Linked DNA regions of Cellvibrio sp. PSBB006. The protein of the gene in region 1 interacts with the protein of each later gene in a pairwise test. Links are inferred from orthologs where the notes say so. Each region holds a gene or a part of one and is shown on either strand. Other genes may lie near its edges. The genes, in order: CBR65_RS19025 and sfsA.

Region 1 (7,848 bases):
CGAGATGCTGGCCACCGTCGTAATTGATGTAAATCGGTAGAACCTCGATATTGTGTTGCTGGATAAACTTGGCCGGCAGATCGCAGGTGGAGTCCACCGCTATACAGGTTCTCGCTGCCATGATTGTGTGCTCCGTTGTTTTTACTTGTTGTTGGCTGTTTGTTGTCGATCAGTGAGTGTCATGTCGATGGTGACATTATTGACTGGAGATGGCGTTACCGACAGCAGCCAAACACACTGCGTGCTGTGCGGGAGATTCACAGCGTGTTGTGCGACATGGCGCACATAAGGGCAGAAAAAGAGAAGGGTTTGCCAGCCGCAGCGGCTAACTGGCGATGGGGAGAGTAAGAATGAATGCCGCGCCGCCCAAAGAAGAGCGGTCAATGTGCAATTGGCCGCCGTAGCTGGCGATAATGTCGGCGCTGACGGCCAAGCCGATTCCTTGGCCCGGTTGGGTGGTATCGAGGCGCTGGCCTCGCTGCAGAATACGCTCCTGTTGATCGATCGGGATGCCGGCACCGTCATCACTGATACTGATGACCAATTGCTGCTGTTCTGTACGGGCTTCCAGCCGAACCTGGCGGTGACAATATTTGAAAGCGTTCTCCAGCAAGTTGCCGAGCAATTCCAGCAAATCCTGTTCGTCACCCACAAACAGGCTGTTGTTGACGCTGGTCTGGCAGTCTACCTGTTTGTCTCGATAGACCTTTTGCAGTGCCGCCACTAATCGCTGAACCACCTGTTCTACATCAATGCGTTGATTCAACCCTTGCTGTTGGCTGGATACTGCACGCTGTAACTGATAGGTCACAACCTGGTTCATGCGCGTGACCTGTTCGGCGAGTGTCTGTTGCAAATCGCCATCGCTGGAACCCTGGTTCACCTTGCCCTGCAAAACCGCCAACGGGGTTTTCAAGCTGTGGGCCAGGTCGCTCAGGCTATTGCGGTAGCGTTGGCGCAGCGCTTCTTCCCGTGCAAGTACCAGGTTCAAGTTGTCGACAATGCGTTGCAGCTCCCGTGGATGTTCCCCGGCGATGTTGCGGGTATCACCACTTTGCATGGCTTTAAGGGCACGCGCCAATTTGCTGAGCGGACGTAAACCCCAGCGCAGGATCACTGTCTGGGCCAACAGTAACAATAATCCTGCTGCCCCTAACCAGCGCCAAAGCTGATTGCGATAGGCTTTCAGCTCAGCCAAAAATGCATCGCCATCATGGGTCACCGCAAAGCGAAACGGGTGGCCCTTGCCACGGGCATCCTCCCAAATGACATCGTAATGCGCACTGAAACGCAGGCTTTCATCATGTGTTTCTTCCTGCACAATCAGTTGCCCTACGGTGGACTGTTCGGCAAATCTGTCATTGGTCGGTGCGTCCATCAGCGCGGCGGAATTGGAACGCCAGATTAATTCTTTTTCTTCGTTGTAAATGTAGGCATAGAGGCCGGAATTCAGACGCTCGAAATCCGGCTCCATCAAGACCGTGGGCATCTCCAGATTGACTTTGCGGGTACGGATATTGGGCAGCTCCGCGACACTGAATAACAAATACAAGTGGGTGCGCAGGCGTGCATCCTCGGCGGCCATCAGGCTGCGTTGAAAAGCGTTGTCGAGGAAAAAACCGGTAAGTCCCAAAAACAGCGGCAGCAGCAGGGCAGACGCGACCAGCAAGCGGGCGGAGATCGAAGTAAGTTTGACGGCCATCTTTCGTTATCGAATCTGCGCTGGTGAATAAAGCGGACGGAGTTATTTGTCGGTGTCGAGATTAAAGCGATAACCCAGACCACGTTGAGTGGTAATTAAATTCAGGCTGCCATCCGGGTCGAGTTTTTTGCGCAGGCGGCCGACAAAGACTTCAATCACATTGCTATCGCGATCATAGTCCTGTGCATACAAGTGTTCGGTCAGCTCGGTCTTGGAGACATTCTTGCCTGCATGCAACGCCAGGTAGGTGAGCGTGTTGTATTCGAAACTGGTCAGCTCTACCTCCTGGCCGCGCAGGTGAACCCGACGGGCGTTAGTGTCGATGGTGAGCGGGCCGTAGTCCAACACCGGTGCCGCATGTCCGCTGGCGCGACGCAGCAGGGCGTTGATGCGTGCCCGAAGTTCTTCCGGATGAAAAGGTTTGGTGAGGTAATCGTCCGCACCGGCCTCCAGCCCTTCTACCTTGTCCTGCCAGGCGCCGCGTGCGGTGAGGATCAAAATGGGGAAGTTGCGCTGTTTGGCGCGCAGTTGGCGAATTAATTCGGTGCCGTCCAGCAACGGCAAGCCGAGATCAATGATGGCCAGGTCGTAATCGTATTCTTCGCCGAGGAACAGTCCCTCGCGCCCATCGCCGGCGGTATCGCAGGCAAATTTTTCAGCGTTTAACTGACTGCTGATCTGCTCGCGCAGGCTGGGCTCGTCTTCCACAATCAGGATACGCATGCTGGGGTCCGCTTCAGAAATTTAATTGAGGATGGCGCCGGTCTGCCCGTCCACATTGACGGTGCGCATATGACCGGAGTTCTGCAAAATTTTTACGCCATAGACGACGCCATTGCCAGACTGACGGGTGCTGACATTCATCACTTTACCGCCGTAGCGTTGTTGGACTATGGCCGCCGCCTGGGACGCAGAGATGCGCGCGCGCGGCCGTTCTTCCTGGCTGCCCTTGTCCCGCCGGGGTTCGGCGGAGGCGGTGGAATGGAGTGAGCCCAGCGTCATTGCCAGCAGCACAATAATCAGCCAGCGACAGGGGGAATTGGAGTGACGCAACAGCGACATGGCAAGACTTCCTGCAAAATCATCAAGTTGGGAGTAAGTATACAAGGTGTTTGCAACTACCGCGTGTGTGCCTTCACAGGAAAAAAGAATCCGGGGTGATTTGGCACCCCGGCAAAAGCGGAGCCATTAATAGCCGCGACCCGGGCGCACATGAACATCGACAGGAATACGGTCACCGGGATGCTGGCTGGTGCGGGTTTGGTAATACTGTCCGTGGTACTGATAGGTTACGTCGTAACCTATCACGCGCTGCGAATACTCGGTTTGGTAGCGGGTGTGGCAAACCTGCTCGTCGCGGTAGTGGGTAGTCCCGCCGCCGGACCGGTTGCGGCTGATGTCATGACCGATAGTTGCGCCGAGCAAACCGCCAGCCACGGCACCGACATCTTTGTTGCGTTTGCTATGCCCCAATTCATGGCCGACAGCCGCACCGATTAATCCGCCCACCACGGCACCGGTATAGGAATTACTTCTGCCGGGTTCACGATAAGCAACGGTTTCATAGTGGCAGGATTGCTGCGGCACCTGTGCTTCAATCCGCTGGTAAATCGGGCGAGCCTCGACCACGCGGGCATAGTCCCCGTGGCCTCTGTGATCGTAGCCAGTGTGACGATGCTGGTGCTTGTGGTGATGTTTGTGGCCCGCCAAAGCGCCATTGGCCAGCAACAAGCTCAAGGTGACGCCGGTGATGGTGCTGATCAAGAGGGACTTTTTCATGGTTGTTCTCCACTGAGTAATCTGGGGATCAAGGGACTCTTCACCCTTGGCAGCAGATTACCGCCATCAAACTGAACCGGAACTGAAGTAAATCCCGCTTTATGTCCCGCTAAATTCGCCAAAAGGGTGCGGCAATCAGGGTATAATCGCCGCACTCTTGTCTTCACATCACCCAGTTCACGGATTTTTACCACTGATGACCGATTCTCTTGATGTAAAAGCCTATATGGCCGAGTTGGGCCGCAATGCCCGTCAGGCGTCACGCGTGATTGCATCCACGTCAACCGGCGTAAAAAACCAGGCATTGCTAGCGATTGCTGATGCCCTTGATAACGCCCGTGCCACGCTGACTACTGAAAACCAGAAAGACCTGGAAGCTGGCGCGGCCAATGGTCTGGATTCCGCCATGTTGGATCGTCTCGCCCTCAAGCCGAGCACAATTGACGGCATGATCGAAGGGCTGCGCCAGGTAGCCGCACTGCCGGACCCTTGTGGTGAAATCACTGGTTTGAGCTATCGCCCGTCCGGCATTCAGGTGGGCAAGATGCGCGTTCCACTGGGTGTGGTGGGCATCATCTATGAATCCCGGCCCAATGTGACGATTGATGCGGCCAGCTTGTGTCTCAAATCCGGTAACGCGGCGATCCTGCGCGGTGGCAGTGAAGCCATTCATTCCAATCGCGCTATTGCCGTTTGCCTGCAACAAGGGCTGAAAGCTGCCGGTTTGCCCGACACGGTCGTGCAAATTGTGGAAACCACCGATCGCGCTGCTGTGGGCGAATTAATCACCATGCCCGAATATGTGGACGTCATTGTCCCGCGCGGCGGCAAGGGGCTGATCGAGCGGATCAGCAATGACGCGCGCGTCCCGGTAATTAAACACCTTGATGGCATCTGCCACGTGTATATCGACGATAAAGCAGATCTTGAAAAAGCCTTCGCCATTGCCCTCAATGCCAAGACCCATCGCTACGGCGTATGCAATGCGATGGAAACCCTGCTGGTGGCCGAGAGTGTTGCGGCCAACATCCTGCCGCGTTTGGCGGTAGCCTTTGGCAAAAAGGATGTGGAGCTGCGCGGTTGTGAAAAAACCCGCGACCTGATCAATGTCAATATCGCCACCGAAGAGGATTGGGCTACCGAGTACCTCGCTCCGGTGTTGTCGATCAAGGTGGTGGCCGGTCTGGATGAAGCCATTGACCACATTACCCGTTACAGCTCACAACATACCGACGCTATCGTGACCGAAGACTTCACCCGCGCGCGCCGGTTTATCACCGAGGTGGATTCCAGTTCGGTGATGGTCAATGCCTCGACCCGTTTTGCTGATGGTTTTGAATATGGTCTGGGAGCGGAGATCGGTATCTCTACTGACAAGATTCACGCGCGTGGGCCGGTAGGGCTGGAGGGATTAACCTCGCAAAAATGGGTCGTGCTGGGTGATGGGCACATTCGCCAATAAAGCCGCTGAAGGCGACGCCATTCATGCGTAACAAGATCGGCATCCTGGGCGGCACCTTTGATCCGATTCATCACGGTCATTTGCGACTTGCCTTGGAGTTGAAGCAATCTTTGGGATTGGCCCAGATGCGTCTGATGCCTTGTCATCGCCCGGTGCATCGCGGTCAGCCGCAGGTCAGCAGCGCACAGCGGGCCGAGATGATTCGCCTGGCGGTGATGGATTGCCCTGAGCTGACTCTGGATGAGCGCGAATTACGCCGCGATGAGCCGTCGTATACCTTTGATACCTTGCGCAGCCTGCGAGCCGAGTTGGGTGCAGAAGTGAGTTTGATCTGGGCCATGGGCACTGATGCCTTTGCAGCGCTGGATTCCTGGAACCGTTGGCAGGAACTGCTCGATTACACACATCTGGTGGTGATTGAGCGCCCCGGTTTTTCCCTGCCGAACGCAGGACCGGTAGCGGCGTTATTACAACACCATCGCGCATCGGCGACAGCGCTGGATGAACTGCCGGGCGGCGCAATTGTCTTGCCTTCATTGCGTCTTCTGGATATTTCGGCCACCGGCATCCGCGCGCAGTTGGCGGCTGGTGAGTCAGCACAGTTTTTATTACCCGAGTCGGTGCGACGATACATCCTGGCCGAAGGACTTTATCGACAGGATTAAGCATCATTTTCATGACTTCACTCAATGACGGGTGGAGTATTTTTTTATAAGTAAGCAGGTAAAGAATGTTAGAAGAGTTAAGCCAGATCGTGATCAATGCGCTCGAAGATCTGAAAGCTAAAAATATTGTGCAGTTGGATGTGCGCGAGATGACCGATGTGACGGATACCCTGATCATCGCCAGCGGCACCTCTAATCGCCATGTGAAATCCATCGCCAATAACGTGGTGGAAGACTCCAAAAAACTCGGTTACATGCCGCTCGGTGTGGAAGGCATTGATGCCGGTGATTGGGTGCTGGTGGATTTCGGGGATATCGTTGTGCATGTGATGCAGGAAGAAACCCGCAATTTTTATGAGCTGGAAAAACTCTGGTCGATTACCCCCAGTAATCGCGCTTGATCGTTGCCGGGATTTCTCGCCATGAGAATTCGCATCATCGCTGTTGGTACCAAGATGCCCGCCTGGGTTGAAACAGGCTACGCGGAATACGCCAAACGTATGCCGCGCGATTGTGTGGTTGAGCTGGTGGAATTGCCTTTGGCACAGCGTGGCAAAAATACCGATATTGCGCGTGCCATGGAAAAGGAAGGCGAGGAGATGCTGGCTGCTATTGGCAAGGGCGAGCAGGTTATTGCGCTGGATGTCAAAGGCAAACCCTGGAGTACGGAGCAACTGGCAGAGCACATGGCGAACTGGCGGATGAGCGGCAACAACTACTGTTTGCTGATTGGCGGCCCGGATGGTCTGGCTCCCCAATGCCTCGCCCAGGCTCATGTGCGCTGGTCGCTGTCCGCGTTGACCTTGCCGCATCCGCTGGTGCGCATTGTGGTGATCGAGCAGTTGTACCGCGCCTGCAGCATCTTGCAGAATCACCCGTATCACAAATAATGATGGCTCGATAGCGCCAGTAATAATCTTTCGCCAGTTCAACCAGAGGCACAATGTCCGAAGCGCAACACTTTAAAGATTATCACCGCGAAACGCGTATCTTCTGGGCACGCTTGGCGGTAATGTCTTCGGTGATGTTGGTGCTGATCGGCGTGCTGGTTTATCGCTACCACCACTTGCAGATTGTGCAGTATCTGGACTATGCCACCCAGTCTGATCGCAACCGCGTCCATATCCAGCCCATCCCACCAACCCGCGGTTTGATCTATGACCGCAACGGTATTCTGCTGGCGGAGAACCGCCCGAGCTACACCTTATCGGTTGTGCGTGAGCGAGCGGGCGACCTGGAAGAAACACTCACCTACCTGCAAACCCTCGTCGATATCCGCGCGACTGACCTGGAAAAATTCTACAAGCTGATGCACCAACGCCGTCGACCCTTCGAGCCGGTGCCCCTGCGCTACAACCTCAGCGAGGAGGAACTGGCCAGTCTTGCGGTGAATGAATTCCGCCTGGAAGGGGTGGAGATTGATGCGCAATTGGTTCGCCACTATCCCCAGGGTGAACTGTTTGCACACACAGTCGGTTATGTCGGACGCATCAGTGAAGCGGAGCTGGGCAATTTCGATGAAGAGCAATACCGCCGTTACAGCGGTACCCACTCAATCGGCAAGACCGGATTGGAGCGGCATTACGAAGATATTTTATTAGGCGAAGTGGGTAACCAGAACGTTGAAACCAACGCTCGCGGCCGCGTACAGCGGGTCCTTGAGCGGGTAGATCCCAAGCCCGGCGGCGATCTTCACTTATACCTTGATGTGCGCATGCAGCAAACAGCGGTTGCCGCCCTGGCCGGTCGTCGTGGAGCGGTAGTGGCGATCGAGGTCAAAAGCGGTGGTGTACTGGCCGCGGTGAGTATTCCCAGTTACGACCCTAATTTATTCGTGACCGGTATCAGCTTTGCGGATTACCGCAGTCTCAACGAATCCCTCGATATGCCGCTTTATAACCGCTTTATCCAGGGCGTTTATCCGCCGGGGTCAACCATCAAGCCCATGATTGGCCTGGCGGGTCTGGATACCGGCTTCACCGATGTGAGTCGCACCATCAGTGACCCGGGCTTCTTTCGTCTGCCTAACACCGAATGGATCTGGCGTGACTGGAAGCGGGGTGGACACGGCAGTCGCGTTAACCTGAAACAGGCGATCTCTGAATCCTGTGATACCTATTTCTGGGACTTGGGGAATCGCATGGGTATTGATCGCCTGTCCGAATTTGGTAGCCATTTCGGATTGGGGGAGTTGACGCAGATCGATATCCCTAATGAGCGTCGCGGCGTCTGGCCGTCGC
Region 2 (7,829 bases), 2.2 Mb from region 1 along the record:
AAGGTATTTCGCGAAGTTCCAGCCAGGATGCGCCAGCAAAAAGAAAATTTTACTGACACATTTGGCTCGCTATCTTTCCCCTCGCAGTAATTCGTCATTTTTATGACAAACTGCAATCGACCACGCCCATCAAAATAATCACGTTAAATTTACCGAATCAACAGCTTAGCCTGCGCCAATTTAAAATAGCATTACACGCCATAACAGCCCCCAATGTCAGGCAGCGGCCCAAACCATCGTGTCGTGCGTTTCATTAGCCCCGGCAATCACAAAACCTTGCGACAGATATAATTTCTTTGCTGGCAAGTTCATATGATCTACCGATAGCCTGATCTTGTGATTCTGTTGCCGGGCTAGATTCTGTACAGACTGCAATACACGCGTCCCAAACCCCTGTCCTCGTTTTTCCGGCAGAATGGAGAAGTCCACAATGTGGATAGAAGAAACATCGAAATGCAGCATGATCTTGCCGATAGCCAATTGCCTTGATTCGATCACATAAATTTTGGCATCTGGCGCCTGCTGTCGATATGAGGCTTGTTGCAATTGGTATTGTTGAGCAACCAGCTTGTCGATGAATTCCCTGGACATCGGCAACTGATAGAGATCGTTGCGCGTGTACCGAAAAAGTTGCTCCAGAAATACATCGTCCTCTTGTGTTGCAAGCCGGTACTTCAGGTCTTCAAATAAGGTGATATGCTCCAGCATCAATATATCTCCGCCAGAGATAAGGTGTCGGAATAGACTACATTTCGGTAGAGCGTCAGCAACTCCGTATTGGGCATTGGAAATTGATGCGAGCGATAAAAATCCCGCTTATGCCGGTCATCAGGCTGGAATGTCTGGCCGGGAAATTTTGAATGAAAAGTCATGCGTGCGGCCATACCGGATCGCGAATTGTCATCGACATGCAGCTGAAAGTAATCGGCCAATTCAAGAATCTTGTTCAACGTCAGGCTTGAATAATCCAGGGTAACCACATCGTCACTATTTTTAGCGTGATACATAGAACCTAGCAGCGATTGCAATACTTTTTCCCTAAACCCATCGAGGCTGGCAGCATTTGCGGCGTCATGAATAGGCTTGATAACCATCATGGATTGATCCCCCGCCATATGCCGCCCCGCTGATCGCTGATGTGATGCCAGAATTTCTACCGGATTGCGCACCAGAAACAAAACCGGCACCTGCGGGTAAAGCGAGCGAATCAGCGGCCAGAAAAATATATCCCAGGCGTTCCATTTAATAATGATGTTATGTCGACCGGGCGAGGTAACGCTTTGCAAATGGATAAACTGTGGCAGCAAATGTTGTTTTGTTTTTTCATCCAGAGAATCATCGAGCAGCAATTCTGTCAGTAAAGGCGATTCGGATAAGACACAGGTGTTATCCAATTCAGCAAGGCACCCCGATACCAGGGTGGAACCACAGCGCGACAGATGAAAAATAAATCCCGCGGGTTGCAGTGGCGCACTAGCAACCTGACCCGCTATCAAAGGCGTTACTGAGGTTTTTGGGGTAATCAATTGATTCAACAACTGCCCGCGACAACGCTCAATGTATTGATCGTGAAAAGGTTCGGTGGCATGACCCGATGGCAAACACCAGCGAATGCTGCGACTTTTTGCCTGATAACAATAAGGTAGCCAATGTCCACTCAAGGTCGCCACATCCACATCATGTAGCTGTTGATTACACAGGGCTAATTCGCCAACTAATTGATCATCCGTTAATGCTTCCTGACGCCACAACAATTTTAGTTGTTGCAGTAATTGTTCGACGGAGGTGGCTTGCCGGCATTGCGCCAGTTGCGCTGGCGAGCTGATAAATTCCCGATAGGCAGATAAGATATTCATACCGGCTGGCTCTGGCCTCTGCCGTGATGCCATCCCAGGGTTACCTGCTCACGCAGCCAATCATTGGCCACACAATCAATCACCAGATTGATACGATCCTCATCGCCCAGATTTTGCACCGCATGTTCCTGATCAGCGTTGATATACCAAAGCTCCCCCGCGCCCATGGGAACGCGCTGGTGATTGACATAGAAGTGAATTTTGTCGGAGGTTTGCAAGGAGAGGTGCAAGCGCGCTTCACCGTGTTCCAGGCTCAAGCCGTAATCGCGATGAGGTTTAATTTCTGCACCAGCTTTCAAGCGCATCAGGCGCACAGATTTTAGCGGGCATCGCAACGTTTGCAGAAAAGCCTTGATTGCAGGACACCTCGCCAGCACCGGTAGATCCTGCCAATCCTCACCGTTAGCGATGGCAAATCCTTGCAATACCGGATGGGCATCGACATGCACGCGCTGACAACGCAACGGCAACACATCCCAGCCCCCGGAGTAATCCTTACGATTGACATGATCAACCCAGGGCTGTTGCATCAGTTGCGCGAGCTCATCTTGCATCGCTAGCAGACGAACATGACAAGGCACTTGTGCGCAGGAAATCACCAGCGATTTATCAAGGTCATGTGAACTACAAGCGATTGGCACTTCCATAAGACGTCCGTGAGGCTTCCTGATAACATTTCAACAAACGCGACCGGGTAGGATCAGCTTTTTAACCCTAGATGAAAATTCCGGAATTACCAATTTACTGGCGACGATAAACGCACAAGCAGAACAAGCTGCGCTACACTCAGCCACAAACGGACCGCGACTTTCACAATGGGCTTTATTGTCAGCACATTGCCAGTCAAATAAACATTACACCTCAATACACGCTCAACTTTATGACGCCACCGACCCAGAATGAACGTTCACAACAAAAGCAACAGCGTCCTTGCGTGCTGTGGTTCACCGGCCTGAGCGGCGCGGGAAAATCAACGCTGGCCACACTGACCGAACGCGCCCTGTTCACTTACGGCTGCCATACATTTTCGCTGGATGGGGATAAGGTCCGCACAACCCTGTGCAAGGATCTGGGATTTTCTATCGCAGACCGGCAGGAAAATATTCGTCGTATCGGCGCGGCGGCAAAATTATGTACCGAGGCAGGATTGATGGTGCTGACGGCGACTATCTCGCCCTTGCGTGAAATGCGCGATGGCGTAAGGCACATGTTTGCACCGGAAGAATTTATTGAAGTGTTTGTCGATGCGCCCCTGGATGTATGCGAAACACGCGACCCAAAGGGGCTCTATCGCAGAGCGCGGGCGGGAGAGATTGCTGACTTCACCGGCATTGATTCCGCGTATGAACCGCCACTAAATCCGGAGATTCATCTGCACACTGATCAGATGCCACCAGAGGACTGTGTGGCGGTCATCACCCGGTATTTGTGCGATCAGGGTTACCTGGGTTTGCGTGAATAAGATTATCTGGCGCAAAAATAAAAAGGATTTTCTCAATCAATCCGTACCGGCAGCTTTTTCACTAAGGTGATGTCAGCCGTAGCCGGACTGATATCCGCCTGATAAGCAATCACCTCGACCCCCATGGCAAGCGCATCGCGCAGGTGTTTGCCATAAACCGGATCAATCCCATCGGCAGGCTCTACCCATTCGATCCCGGTGTGTTGGACACAAAACAACAACACCGCACGATACCCCTGTTGCACCATGGCCATCAGCTCACGCAGATGTTTACTGCCGCGATCACTGATGGCATCGGGAAATAACCCCTGCCCCGGCGCTTCCATCAAGGTCACACTTTTGACTTCGACATAACAGGGCCGAGGGTCGTGGGCGGCACCTTCCAGCAGAAAATCAATCCGCGATTTTTCCTCGCCATATACCACTTCGCGACGCACAGACGTATAGCCGTGCAACTCATCAATGATGCCCGCCGCAATAGCCATCTGTACCAGTGTGTTGGCACGCCCGGTATTCACCCCCGCCAGATGCCCGCCGGGCGTGGTCACGACTTCGAGCGTATGGGCGTATTTGCGTTTGGGGTTATCGGAGGTGGAATACCAGCATTGGGTGGCCGGCAAGACGCAGTTGCGCATGGAGCCGGTGTTGGGGCAATGCAGGGTAATAACCTGACCATCGGCGAGGCGGACATCCACCATAAAACGTTTGTAGCGCTTAAGCAGTTCCGCTGCCTGCCAGGGCGACAGCTCGGCCAGAGTTGTTGATGACATGAATACGCGGCGCTCCATTTATTAGCCTGTTGCACGGCCGGAGAGGATAACATCGCTTGGCCGAAGGTTTCGAATCGCTTAACACTTCCTTCATTAACTCGATGAATGTCTCAAAATCGCAACAAATGGCCCCGCCTCGCTGTCAATTAGCGGCTATATTTTATCTTTCAAGGGATGCTTGGTAAGACTTACGAAACCCCACCAAAAAGTGCTGGCACCAAGTTTTGTTATCTGGTAGCTTGCCTTCCCTTAAAAATCTGTGTGCTGGCCCCGGACGGTTGCTCTAACACCGCACGCCTCCGACAGCAACAGGCTTGAGCGGCACCAGTGCCGTATATCTGCTGGATTGAGGAAGTTAGACGAGGCGCCAAAATCATGCCGAAAAGCTCAACGAATACCGAAACCTTCGCGTTACGCCCCTTTGTTCCTTACAAGGAGAAAAAAGGCGAAGAGTATATGAATGCCAATCAGAAGGAGCATTTCAAACAGCTCCTGATGAACTGGAAGATGGAACTCATGGAAGAAGTAGACCGCACCATGAGCCACATGAAAGATGAAGCTGCCAATTTTCCTGATCCTGCCGATCGCGCCAGTCAGGAAGAAGAGTTCAGCCTCGAATTGCGCACCCGCGACCGCGAGCGCAAGCTGATCAAAAAGATCGACAGCACCATGGAGCTGATCGAAAACGACGACTATGGTTTTTGTAATGCCTGCGGCGTCGAGATCGGTATCCGTCGCCTGGAAGCACGTCCCACCGCCACCTTGTGCGTAGACTGCAAAACCCTGGACGAGATCAAAGAGAAGCAAATCGGCGGCTAATGCTGATGACTGTGGATGTTTTACATAAAGGGAGCCTATCGGCTCCCTTCTCATTTCCGGCCTTATGATCACCTCACTCGCCACCCTGTCTCCGTTAAATCCACCTGATACCTACGTTGGGCGTTTTGCGCCATCGCCCACCGGCCCTTTGCACTTCGGGTCACTGGTCAGTGCGCTGGTGAGTTACTTACATGCGCGAATGCATAAAGGTAGCTGGCTGGTCCGCATGGAGGATCTCGATCCACCGCGCGAACAGGCCGGCGCGGCGGATGCCATCCTGCGTTGCCTCGACGAGCACCAGTTGCATTGGGATGGCCCGGTGCTTTACCAAAGCCAGCGCTTATCCGCCTATGAAGAAGTGCTTGAGACCTTACGCAATGAGGATTTGCTCTACGCCTGTAACTGCACCCGCCAGGATCTGCAAGCCATGGGTGGCATCTACAATGGCCGCTGCCGAAACCGGACCATTGACCTGGATCAACCGCATGCCTGGCGATTGAAGCTGTATGACCTGCCCCCGGATTATGCAGCATTGGATCAGGATGTGTGCTTTGCAGACCTGATCCAGGGCGAGCAACGACAAAATCTGCGCGATACAGCGGGCGACCAGATCCTGAAACGCAAGGACGATTTATTTGCTTATCAGTTAGCCGTCGTCGTGGACGATATCGCGCAGCAGGTGACGCATATTATTCGCGGCAATGATTTGTTAGAGGTCACCGCCCGCCAGATTTTCTTTTTTCGCTTGCTCGGCGCAGCAGTTCCCGAATTTGGGCATGTACCTCTGGTACTCAACGAACAAGGGCAGAAACTGAGTAAGCAAAATCTGGCTCCGCCTTTGGACAGCACAAACGCGGGCAACAATTTATGGCATGCACTGCAGTTTTTAGGGCAGAATCCACCACTCGCTTTGATAAAAGCCAGCGCGACCGACGTACTGGAGTGGGGTAAGGCACATTGGCATATGAGCCACCTGAAACCAGGCAACCGGGCACCCTGAGACTGGCAGCAATGACTCAAGTACAAACGGGTCAGCCACAACTGACGTCACACACATCGGCAATACAGGAAACCCATCATGACCAATCAACGCCTTGTCATATTGCTGTTGCTGATTGCCTATATTTTCTCGCCGACGTTGTTTACCTGGATCATCAACCCCGAAGGCGCCTGGTACCGGCCTTACATTATCTGGGCCCTGGTTATTGTCATTGCGTTTGTTATCCAGTTACGCAAAAAGCCGTCGATCAACCGACGCCACCTGCAAGACTGATTAATCAATTGATTGATACAACCCGGACCATCGACCCGGGTATAAAAGTTATACACACACACTGAAGAAAGCCTACAAAAAGAATCGACCACCATGACGTTTGAGTTAAGCCACGTTGCCTTGATCGGCATCAGTTATCTTCTGCTCCTGTTCGGTATCGCCTGGATTACCGAACGCGGCTGGATTCCGGATTCCATTACCTCGCATCCCATCACCTATATTTTGTCGCTCGGCATCTTTGCCAGCGCCTGGGCGTTTTACGGGGTCATCGACCTGGCCTTTTCTTATGGTTACGGCGCGCTGGCCTATTACCTGGGCACCGGCGCGTTATTCCTGTTTGCGCCGGTCGCACTGGCGCCCTTGGCGGAACTGGCGCGGCGCCACCAGGTTCACTCATTGGCAGACCTGCTGGTATTTCGTTACCACAGCCATGCCGTGGGCGCGCTGACCACACTGTGCATGTTGCTCGGCATCCTGCCGTTGATGGCGCTGCAGATTCAGGCCATCGCGGACACCATGCACATCCTCACCGTCAGCGGCAATCCTTCGTTGCCATTACAGGGCACGGGCCTGACCTTCAAGGATCTGATGGCACTGTGCTACTGCGTGATTCTCGCGTTGTTTACGATTCTGTTCGGCTCCAACCGCGAACAACATCGCGGGCTGATCACTGCCATGGCATTTGAGTCGCTGCTGAAAGTGTGCGCGCTTTGTGCGGTGGGATTGGTGGCGGTGTACGGCATCTTCGACGGATTGGGGGGCCTGGACGAATGGCTCGCCGATCACCCGGAAAATATCGCGCTGCTGCACACCCCGATCCGCGACGGCTCGGCCCATACCTTGCTGCTGGTGTTTATCGCGACGGCGGTCACCATGCCGCATATCTTCCATCTGGGGCTCGCGGAAAACCCACTGATGCGTAATTCCCACACAGTGACCTGGGCGTTCCCGCTGTTTCTATTGTTGATGGCGTTACCGGTATTCCCCATTTTGTGGGCCGGGTTTGAGCTGGCGGTGCCCTTACCCGCGCAATACTTCACCCTGGGTGTGCCCATTTTGTTCAACTCGCCGGGGCTGACGGTGTTGGCGTTCCTCGGCGGCCTGTCCGCCGCAACCGGCGCCATGATCATCATCACGCTGGCCCTGGCGACCATGGTGATGAACCACTGGCTGCTACCCACCTTCCGCTTGCGCGCGCGCCATGACATCTACCGCCAGCTGTTATGGTTGCGCCGCATCCTGATCGGCGCCATCTTCCTCGGTGGTTACCTGTTTTACTGGATTCTCGACAACCGCTACAGCCTGACAAACCTCGCCCTGCTGGCCTTTATCGAAACCCTGCAATTCCTGCCAGGCACCTTCGCGATCATGTTCTGGACCAAAGGCAACCGGCGCGGCATGCTTGCCGGGCTTGCCGCCGGTACGCTGATCTGGGCGGCGGGTTTACTGGTTCCGGTGATATGGCACATAGAAGCCCTCGCGGTGCCCTTTACGGAGGTGGTGATACCTGTCGGCATTGAGCATTGGAGTGATGTAACCCTGGTGTCGCTCGGGGTAAATACACTGATCTTTGTCATCATCTCGCTGATCACCCGCCAGACCGAAGATGAACACTACAGTGCTGACCTGTGTGCGGCCGACGAACTCAG

What was found.
Region 2: the proteins of CBR65_RS19025 (region 1) and sfsA interact in binary tests that used the Escherichia coli proteins (3 or more experiments, as listed by UniProt). The link is inferred for Cellvibrio sp. PSBB006 from one-to-one orthologs.

Annotation. Positions count from the first base shown.
Region 1 is NZ_CP021382.1:4,560,381-4,568,228, forward strand. What follows is about bases 2,941-5,810. They hold CBR65_RS19025 (glutamate-5-semialdehyde dehydrogenase), read left to right. Parts: upstream 2,941-3,677; coding sequence 3,678-4,943; downstream 4,944-5,810. Other genes in these bases: CBR65_RS19020 (glycine zipper 2TM domain-containing protein), read right to left, coding at 2,941-3,481; nadD (nicotinate-nucleotide adenylyltransferase), read left to right, coding at 4,967-5,608; rsfS (ribosome silencing factor), read left to right, coding at 5,674-5,810. In the rest of the region: CBR65_RS19000 (DegV family protein), read right to left, coding at 1-121; CBR65_RS19005 (ATP-binding protein), read right to left, coding at 326-1,702; CBR65_RS19010 (response regulator transcription factor), read right to left, coding at 1,745-2,425; CBR65_RS19015 (PepSY domain-containing protein), read right to left, coding at 2,447-2,809; more of CBR65_RS19020, read right to left, coding at 2,891-2,940; more of rsfS, read left to right, coding at 5,811-6,009; 23S rRNA (pseudouridine(1915)-N(3))-methyltransferase RlmH, read left to right, coding at 6,031-6,498; mrdA (penicillin-binding protein 2), read left to right, coding at 6,552-7,848. UniProt on the Escherichia coli protein: Catalyzes the NADPH-dependent reduction of L-glutamate 5-phosphate into L-glutamate 5-semialdehyde and phosphate. The product spontaneously undergoes cyclization to form 1-pyrroline-5-carboxylate.
Region 2 is NZ_CP021382.1:2,362,319-2,370,147, forward strand. What follows is about bases 2,220-5,070. They hold sfsA (DNA/RNA nuclease SfsA), read right to left. Parts: upstream 4,089-5,070; coding sequence 3,351-4,088; downstream 2,220-3,350. Other genes in these bases: CBR65_RS09825 (aspartyl/asparaginyl beta-hydroxylase domain-containing protein), read right to left, coding at 2,220-2,503; cysC (adenylyl-sulfate kinase), read left to right, coding at 2,737-3,318; dksA (RNA polymerase-binding protein DksA), read left to right, coding at 4,464-4,907; gluQRS (tRNA glutamyl-Q(34) synthetase GluQRS), read left to right, coding at 4,972-5,070. Also shown: CBR65_RS09815 (GNAT family N-acetyltransferase), read right to left, coding at 217-708; CBR65_RS09820 (hypothetical protein), read right to left, coding at 708-1,856; more of CBR65_RS09825, read right to left, coding at 1,853-2,219; more of gluQRS, read left to right, coding at 5,071-5,907; CBR65_RS09850 (hypothetical protein), read left to right, coding at 5,986-6,180; CBR65_RS09855 (ATP-binding protein), read left to right, coding at 6,274-7,829. UniProt on the Escherichia coli protein: Binds to DNA non-specifically. Could be a regulatory factor involved in maltose metabolism.